One region of the Duganella sp. Leaf61 genome, then DNA from elsewhere that is predicted to be linked to it. Evidence: predicted binding sites of a transcription regulator. Region 1 holds the regulator's gene; each other region holds the start of a gene.
The links. The regulator FNR, encoded in region 1, switches genes on or off when oxygen is low (the NO sensors DNR and NnrR bind a similar motif). The targets are predictions, from matches to a motif close to TTGATNNNNATCAA.

Region 2: cydD (thiol reductant ABC exporter subunit CydD) is a predicted target of FNR. The motif match lies at 1,266-1,279, and genes of this name have one in related genera.
Region 3: ASF04_RS27800 (lipid-binding SYLF domain-containing protein) is a predicted target of FNR. The motif match lies at 1,183-1,196, and genes of this name have one in related genera.
Region 4: ASF04_RS09315 (universal stress protein) is a predicted target of FNR. The motif match lies at 1,239-1,252, and genes of this name have one in related genera.

The regions. Positions count from the first base shown of each region.
Region 1 covers NZ_LMLM01000023.1:264,811-267,009, reverse strand. Annotated here, with positions in the region: gene ccoG (cytochrome c oxidase accessory protein CcoG) at 1-269, shown strand, start outside; gene ASF04_RS14200 (FixH family protein) at 279-821, shown strand; gene fnr (fumarate/nitrate reduction transcriptional regulator Fnr) at 871-1,629, opposite strand; gene ASF04_RS14190 (putative peptide maturation dehydrogenase) at 1,835-2,199, shown strand, end outside.
Region 2 covers NZ_LMLM01000030.1:233,029-235,227, forward strand. Annotated here, with positions in the region: gene cydD (thiol reductant ABC exporter subunit CydD) at 1-1,191, opposite strand, end outside; gene ASF04_RS21215 (GbsR/MarR family transcriptional regulator) at 1,304-1,903, shown strand; gene ASF04_RS21220 (M23 family metallopeptidase) at 1,941-2,199, opposite strand, start outside.
Region 3 covers NZ_LMLM01000031.1:312,050-314,248, forward strand. Annotated here, with positions in the region: gene ASF04_RS23145 (murein L,D-transpeptidase) at 1-1,007, opposite strand, end outside; gene ASF04_RS27800 (lipid-binding SYLF domain-containing protein) at 1,287-1,997, shown strand; gene ASF04_RS23155 (hypothetical protein) at 2,029-2,199, opposite strand, start outside.
Region 4 covers NZ_LMLM01000012.1:70,235-72,433, forward strand. Annotated here, with positions in the region: gene ASF04_RS09305 (chemotaxis protein CheA) at 1-130, opposite strand, end outside; gene ASF04_RS09310 (protein phosphatase CheZ) at 130-963, opposite strand; gene ASF04_RS09315 (universal stress protein) at 1,326-1,796, shown strand; gene ASF04_RS09320 (response regulator transcription factor) at 1,888-2,199, shown strand, end outside.

The sequences.
Region 1 (2,199 bases):
TCGAAAACGTCTATCGGCTGCAGATCATGAACACGACCGAGCGCGCCCACACGTATCGCATCAGCGTGTCCGGCATCGACACACTGGCCCTGGTCACGCCCGCTACCGTGCACCTGGACGCGACCGAAACGCGCGGCGTACCGATCCGCCTGCGCACCGCGCACGGCGCCGCACACAAGGGCTCGAACAAGATCGAAGTGGCGCTGACATCGGTGGATGATCCGGCGCTGCATGTGAAAGAAACAGCGGTCTTCATTGTGCCGCGCTAGGAGATCACCATGCACCATTTACACAGCACGGTCACGCCGTGGTACAAGCAGCGCTGGCCGTGGTTCCTGATGCTGGGCCCGGCCATCGTGGTGGCCGGCAGCGTGTTTACCGCCTGGCTGGCGTTTTCAACGCCCGACCCGGTGGTGGTTGGCGACTACTACAAGCAGGGCAAGGCCATCAACCAGGACCTGAGCCGCGACCGCGTGGCCAGCGCCATGGGCCTGTCGATGACGATCGGCTACGACGCCAATCGCGGCGCGCTGACGGGCCAGGTGCAACGCGCCAGCGGCGGCGGCATCACCGAGCGCCTGCGGCTGCGTCTCGCGCACGCGACCTTGCCCGACAAGGACATCGAAGCGACCGTGCTACCCGATGCGGCGGGCCGCTTCGAACTGCCACTGGCCATGCTCGAACGCAGCCGCTGGGTGGTGCTGGTGGAAGGCGAAAAACGCGACTGGCGCCTGGCCGGCGCGTGGACGTGGCCGAAGGAGCGCGGGGTAACCTTGGTGGCGGATGTGGCGCCTGTGCAGCAGCAGGCGCCGGCGCAATAGCCGCACAATAGGCGCCGGGGCACAGGCATGCCTCTGGCGCGCTATCAGTTCAACCGCAAGTCTGGGTACCGGCCGTAATCGCCTTGAGCGTTTGCGGCTGCAGCAGTTCGATTTCGCGGTTGCTTACCCGGACCAGTCCTTCTTTCTTGAACTTCGACAGCAGGCGGCTGATGCTTTCGATCGTCAGGCCCAGGTAGTTGCCGATCTCCTCGCGCGACATGCGCAGCTGGAACGCGTTGGGCGAGTAGCCGCGTGCTTCGTAGCGCGACGACAGGTTGACCAGGAAGGCGGCGAAACGCTGGGTGGCCTGCATATTGCCGAGCAAGAGCATCACGCTTTGCTCGCGCGTGATTTCCTGGCTCATCATGCGGTGGAAGTGGCGCAGCAGGGTCGGCATTTCGGCCAGCAGTTGCTGCAGGGTGGCGAACGGAATTTCGCACACTTCGCTGTCTTCCAGCGCCACCGCCGTGCAATGGTGCAGGTCGGTGCTGATGGCGTCCATGCCCAGCAGTTCGCCGGCCATCTGGAAGCCGGTGATCTGCTCCGCGCCTTCGCGGTTGACCTGGTAGGTTTTGAAGTGGCCGAGGCGGATCGCGTACAGGTTCTGGAACGGGTCGCCAATGCGGAACAAGGTATTGCCGCGCGCGACCTTGCGCCGGCGGCCGATGATCTGGTCGAGCCGGTCCATGTCTTCGTTGCCCAGTCCCATGGGCAAACACAGCTGGTGCATGCTGCACGTGGCGCAGCTGGCTTTGAGGATGTCGATTGTGGCGCCGGGCAGCACCAGCGATGGCAGGTCTTTGATCATGACCGCTAGTGTAGACCATGATGCGCCAGGATGGTGCGATGCCGCACTGCCACCATCGGGTATTCCGACGTGCATTTCACTTGCATTGTGCAAGCAAATGACCGGTGAAAATTCCGCCCGTCGCCACTTTCCCGCTGGCGAAGGATACGCTAGACTGGTCCTCGTTATTGCCGATTTCTCAACTTGAGCAGGAGAGATAAAGACCATGAATCTACGCCGCTGCGCCGTGCTGTACCTCGAACCCCGCGAAGAACTGGACATCGACTGGACCGCCTTGTTTGCCGGCACCAGCACCCTGGCGGCCAGCACCCGCTGGCTGGCGCTGGCGCCGCACCTGGACCGCGAGATCGAAGTCGATGCGGCCGACCTGGCAATGCTGGCCGATGTCGGTGCGTCGGTGTGGACCGCGCGCGACCAGGTCGTCGAACGCCATGGCGCGGCAGTCGTGGACCGGCTGCTCGCGCACGGCCTGCTGCTGGCCGAGGATCAGGGGCAGCAGCAAGAGCAGGCCACCGCGCAGGACGCCCTGCGCGAACGCGACGACACCTTGCGCACGCTGCACTGGCGGCC
Region 2 (2,199 bases), on a different contig from region 1:
CGCTGGCAGCAGGCCCGCCAGCATGGCCAGCAAAGTGGTTTTTCCAACGCCGCTCGCACCCAGCAGCGCCACGTGTTCGCCTGGGCGCACGGTGAAGGAGAAGTCGTCAAACAGCGGTTGCTCGCCGACGTGAGCGAAGTGCAGATTGCGGACCTCAACCGACGGCGGCATCCTTAAGGGAGCGACTTCGGCATGCAGGCAGAGATTATCACCGGCACCGACCAGCATCACCCCATCTGCCGCCAGGTCGCGCAGGCTGGCCAGTCCCGCCTCGCCGGCCGCCTTGTCGTGCCAGACGGCGGCCAGTTCGCGCAGCGGCTCGAAAAAGGCTGGCGCCAGCAGCAGGATAAACAGGCCCTGGGCCAGCGTCAGTCGTGTGCCCCATGCGCCAAAGTCGAGGGTGCCCAGCAGCGAGAAGCCGATATACACGGCCACCATCGCCACGCCCAGCGCCGAGAACAGTTCCAGCACGGCGGAAGACAAGAACGCGATGCGCAGCACGGCCATGGTGCGGCGGCGCAGCGACTGCGCGGTGTCGCCCAGGCGGGTGGCGGTGGCGTCCACGGCGCCCAGCGCGCGCAAGGTTGCCAGGCCGCGCAGGCGGTCGAGCAGGAAGGCGTTCATGCCGCCCAGTTCCACCATGTGGGCGCGACTGGCAGCTTGCGCGCCCATGCCTACCAGCGCCATGAAAACCGGGATCAGGGGCGCTGCCACCAGCAACACCAGCGCGGCGATCCACGAAAGCGGCGCGATGGCCGCCACGATGGCCAGCGGTGCCAGCACGGCTTTCCAGCGCGCCGGCTGGAAGCGCACCAGGTGAGGCACCACGGCTTCGGCCTGCTCGGCCAGCACGCTGGCCGCTTGCCCGGACCGGGCGCGATCGCGGTCCAGCGGCGAACGGCGCGCCAGCGCGGCCACGGCATGTGTGCGCAACGCCGACAAGTGGCTGCGCGCCGCCCCATACATGGCGCGGGCGCCCCAGGCCTCGGCCAGCGCGCGCAGCACGCCCAGCGCCAGCACGGCCGCCGCCGGCAGCAACGCCGCACGCCATCCGGCACCTTGTACCATGCCCTGCACCGCCCAGGCCAGCAGCGCCGCCTGCGGCAACCACACGAGGGCGGCGGCGCCCTGCACCAGGGCGGGCAGGCGGGGAACGACGAATACCGGCAGTGAAACGCTTGCGGAAGACATGGTAAAACATCCTGTAATTACTGAGTTTTCAGAAATTCTTGTAAATTCGATTTTTAGTATAATACGCCGGAACGATGATGTACATCAATTTTTATAGCCGGAGACGTCCACCATGCCCAATACGCCAGCCACGCCGACACCGAACAACTTCCAGATGACGCCACTGGCGCAGGGCTTCATCAGCCACTTTGGCGAGATGGGCAGCCGCTGGGGTTTCAACCGCACGGTGGGACAGGTCTATGCGCTGCTGTTCGTGTCGGAGCAGCCGCTGCACGCGGACGAAATCGCCGAGCACCTGACGTTCTCGCGGTCGAACGTGAGCATCGGCCTGAAGGAATTGCAGGGATGGGGACTGATACGGCAGACGCGCCTGCCGGGCGACCGGCGCGAGTATTTTTCATCGCTGGGCGATGTCTGGCAGATTTTCAAGGTGGTGGCGGCCGAACGACGCCGGCGCGAGGTGGCGCCGACGTTGACGGTGCTGCGCGAATCGCTGATGGCGCCAGCCGGCGAACCGGGCGACCGCTACGCCCAGCAGCGCATGCGCGAGATGTACGAACTGGTGGACCTGGCCAACACCTGGTTCGAAGAGATGCAGCACCTGTCGCCCGAATCGCTGGCGCAACTGATGAAGATGGGCGCCAAGGTGCAAAAGCTCCTCAGCACCAAGGACCGCCTGTTGGGCGGCAAAAGCAAGGCTAGCCAGGACTGAGCGGTTTGCTCATGCTGGTAACGCCATATGGGTCGCGTCAGTTCCTTTTGCCAGGTCGAGTCGGTTCCGCACGCAGCAGCGGATACGGATTGATTGCGCCGCCCATGTCATAGACGCCGTAATGCAGGTGCGGCGGCGTGCCCTTGGCATTGCCGGTATCGCCAACGTAGCCCAGCACAGTGCCCGCCTCGATGCGCATGCCCGCTGCCACGTCCGCGTAGCGATCGAGGTGCGCATAGTAATGACGCTGGCCGCCCGGTCCCATTACCCACACCACCTGGCCCCCTAGGCGATTG
Region 3 (2,199 bases), on a different contig from region 1:
GCCGCGCTGGCAGGCTGAGCAGCAGTGTCGAACGCCCAGAGCCTGAAGGCAGGCAGGTTGACCACCACCATTTTACCGGGCGGCAGCGCTGGCACCCAGCGCAGGCGTTCCAGCGTGAGTTCGAGCTGGCGAACCCGGTGCGCCAGCGGCACCGCCAGGGCCGCCATGGTGGCGGGGCCCAACTCGCCGTCGTCGGCCAAGCCATGGCGCGCCTGGAAACGTCTGACCGCATTGGCCAGTTCGATCGAGTAATGTTGCCCGTCGCCGCTGTCGCCACCGGCGGCCAGGTCGCCCAGCAGCACAAGACGCTGGCGCAGCATCGCCGCTCCCTGGTATCGGTCGCCGGCCACCACGGCGCCGGAGGCGGGCAACGGCCCCAGCGGGAGTCCTTGCCGGGGCCGTGCGGCAAGGTCGCGGTACTGTGCCAGGGTCAGCTTGACGCGCTGGTAGAGCGGAATACGCGGCTGCGCCTGTTGCGTCAGCCCTGCCAGCCGGTCTTCGCGCAGCGCCCCACACAACGCGTCCACCGGGTCGTACGGCACTGGCGCCCATCCGGACACCGTGGTGACATGGTCCGGCGCAGTCCGGCCGAAGTGTATATCGGTGAGCATTTGCAGGACCGAACGACTGAGGTCGGCATCAAGCAGGGCGTCACCGCTAGCCGGCAGCCGGTACACACGTTGCGCGAGCTCGTCCACACGGTAGTGGTCGGGCGAGAGCCCGTGGTCGCGCGCGCCGCGCAGCAACACCAAGGCCTGGTCCGCGCGCCGGCGCTCGGGACGAAGCCAGAGGGCCTCGCTGCCCAACGTGTCATACAGCCGGCGCAGCGATACGCCGATGGACGGCCGCCCTGGTGCCGTTTGCGGGACCGGCGCGATGCACGCCGCCGGCCGCGATGCATGCACGCCGGGCGATTGCGCACCGCCAGCCGCCGTGACAGCGAGCAGAAGAAAACCACAGACAACGCTACATACAACCCCGCATACAACGCTTGGCAGCTTGGGCATGGAAGCACCTGCAGTTACGTAAAATATTGCAGCGGTCTTGAGCCGTGGCACTCGCGTACCGTGCGCGATCCTGGTTGCCCAGGATGGGTTGGACCCGCAACGGCTGCCAGAAGTTCAATCGCCAAGCCGATTCCTTGTCAACCAGAAGGGTTCGGGTGTCTGCTTCCGGATCGGTTTGACCCTGGTCAAAGTTCGGCGCCGAGTAAAGGCGTTAGCATGATTTTGTACAAAGCGCGCTTTGTACGGTCGCATCCGAAACCTGTCTTCAAGGAGAAAAAAATGGTTCATCAAATTAAACGATGTGGGTTGGCGCTGGCCTGCCTGGTTGGCCTGGTGGTTGGCGGCAGTGCATTGGCGCAGGCCGATGCGGATAGTCCGCGTGGCAATAATCCCGCCCAAACCGCTACCGCCCGGGTAAGCGACGCGCTCGACGTGGTGCGTCGCCTCGAAGCGGAGCCACGCATGAAAAAGCTGTTACCTAAAGCCAAAGGAGTGCTGCTCGTGCCCTCGTACGGTCGTGCGGCACTGGGCGTTGGCGCCCGTGGTGGCGCCGGTTTGCTACTGCTCAGGCAAGCAGACGGTAGCTGGAGCAGTCCGGCATTTTACGATCTCGGCGGCCTGACCCTTGGCTTGCAAGCCGGTGTCGAGGGCGGCGAGATGGCACTGTTGCTCAATAATGACAAGGCGGTTGCCGAGTTCATGAAGAAAAACAATTTCACGCTCAGCGCAGATGCGGGCCTGACCGTCGTCAACTGGTCGCGGCTTGGCCATGGCCTGGCAGGTACCGGCGATGTGGTGGCCTGGAGTTCGGCCAAGGGATTGTTCGGCGACGCGGTTGCCGTGGGCATCAACGATATCCGCTTCAACCAGAGCCTGACCAATGCGTATTATGGCCGCACCTTGTCGCCGAGGGACATTGCTCAGGGCAGCGTCAACAATCCGCAGGCGCAGTCGTTACAGCAAGCGCTGGCGCAGGCTGCGGGCCAATGACCACGCCCGCTGACGGCGAGGTAAATCTTGCTTAACTCGTCGCCGGCGGCCGGCCCCTGCCGTCCTCGCCAACCGAGTAGAGCTCGGTGTGACCGGCGCCTTGCTGGTAATCGAGCAAGGAAATGATCGATGGCGTGATATGCAGAAATACCCAACCTGGCCACATGGTCCGCGTGGTTTCGGTAATCTGGCGCAACTGTGG
Region 4 (2,199 bases), on a different contig from region 1:
GGAAGGAACGGAACACCGCGTTGAGGGTTTCCTTGTTGTCAGGATCGCGTTCGAGCGCCAGCAAGTGCTCTTCCACGTTGACCGCAAGATCCATCGCCTCGACGACGAAATCCTTGAGCATATCGTCCATTAGAACCCCAGATCGGCAAGCAGATCGTCCACGCTGTCCTGGCTCAGCGCCACGGTCGGCGTCGATGGACCAGTCATCAAGGTCACTTCCTTCTGGGCGATTTTCTCGCGCACGTCAGGTGGTGCGTTGTCGCGCAGCAGTTGCGCCAGTTCCGCCTCGACGGTCTTGGTGATGATCACCACTTTCTTGATCAGCTGGCCGGTGATGTCCTGGAAGTCCTGCGCCATCATGATTTCGAGCAGGCGGGCCTTCTCGGTTTCGGTGGCGGCCGAGACAGCAGCGGCGAATGCTTGCGAATCGCCGGCCAGTTGCTTGAACTGGTCCAGGCTCAGCTTGCCCGCGAACAGGTCTGCCCAGCGGTTTTCCATGTCTTTCGACTGCTTCGACAGCGTGTCCTGGTCGGGCATGGCTTCGTCGAGGGTGTTGAGCACCTTGTTGGCGGCCTGCTCGGTCAGCGTGGCGACGTATTCGAGGCGGTCCTGGGCGTCGTTGATCTGCGACGACGCTTCGGTCAGCGCCTTGTCGTAGCCCAGTTCGCGCAGCGAGTCGTGCAACAAGCGCACGATGCCGCCCAGGCGTTCGAACATCGGCTTGTCGGTTTCATCGCCCTCGCCGCCTTCGGCACTGGGTGCGGCTGAGACAGGTGCGGCGGTCACAGGGGCCGGCGCCGGCGCGCTCACGGCGACACCGGAAGACACCTGGTCGAACAGGCTTTCCAGGTCGTCTTCGGCTGCTGCGGGAGCCGGGGCTGGCGCTGGAGCAGGCGCGGCTTTCTTGCTTTGGGCGGACACTTCTTCAAATAAGGCGTCGAAATCGTCAGCGGCGTTGGTCATAATCCGTGCTTCTCCATAATTTGTAAAATTGCTGCCCCACGATGATGATGCACGGCAATAAAACACTATCGCGAGTGTAGCAGGGCCGCGCCGGATGTGCCAAACCCGCCACGGCGATTACCGGGACGGCGTCACATTCCGTTGTATTTGGAGATACTATCACCGGATGTCGGCCCAACGGGCAGCTTGTGACACAAAATTAATGCTTGAGTGCAAAAAAAGAAGCCTCAGCCAACACCTTTAAACATTCGGTACGCCAAGTAAAATCGTTATGTTTGAGAATCATCAACTCTTTCCATACTAGCAATAATGTAAATCACGTCTACAATGAAACGCGTGCCGTCTCTTTCCGGGAGCTTGCCATGTACCGAAAAATCCTGATCACCACCGACGGATCTTCCGTCTCCAGCAAGACCGCCTGCGCCGGCGTCACGTTTGCCGAGCAACTGGGCGCCGAAGTGCTGGTCCTGTTTGTCGCCCCCGCCTACCAGTATCCGATTTACGTGGAAATCATCCCTCCCAGCTATCCGAGCGAGGAAGAATACCGCGCCGCCCTGCTGCGCGCTGGCGAGGAACATGTGCGCGACGTGGTGCAAGCGTGTGCGCGACGCAACATTACATGTACCGCGCTGACCACATTTGCCGAAAGCGCCGCGACGGAAATCGTCGCCGCCGGCGTCAAGCATGGGTGCGACCTGATCTTCATCGGCTCGCACGGACGCAGCGGCTGGGGCCAGTTGCTGCTGGGCAGTGTAACCAACAAGGTGTTGTCACAATCACGCATTCCGGTACTGGTACACCGCCTGATCGCCGAGCCCGAGTACAAAAAATAGGCCGCCGTGTAATTTTTTGTAGTAGCATCACAAGATTACTTCAATCGCAATACTTTTTACTTTCCAACACTTCGCGCGTGAGCGGCCCACGATGATCCGAATAGTTATTGCCGACGACCACACGATCATGCGCGAAGGACTCAAGCGCATTCTCGATGGTGCTCCCGACATCGACATCGTCGGCGAAGCGATCGACGGCTTCGAGGTACTGAGCCACGTGCGCCAGGGCGGCTTCGACCTGCTCATGCTCGATTTGTCGATGCCAGGGCGCAGCGGGGTCGATCTGATCCGCCAGATCAAGGCCGAAGCGCCCAAGCTGGCCATCCTGATTCTCACCATGCACGAGGAAGAGCAATACGCGGTGCGGGCCATCCGCGCCGGCGCCCACGGCTATCTGACCAAG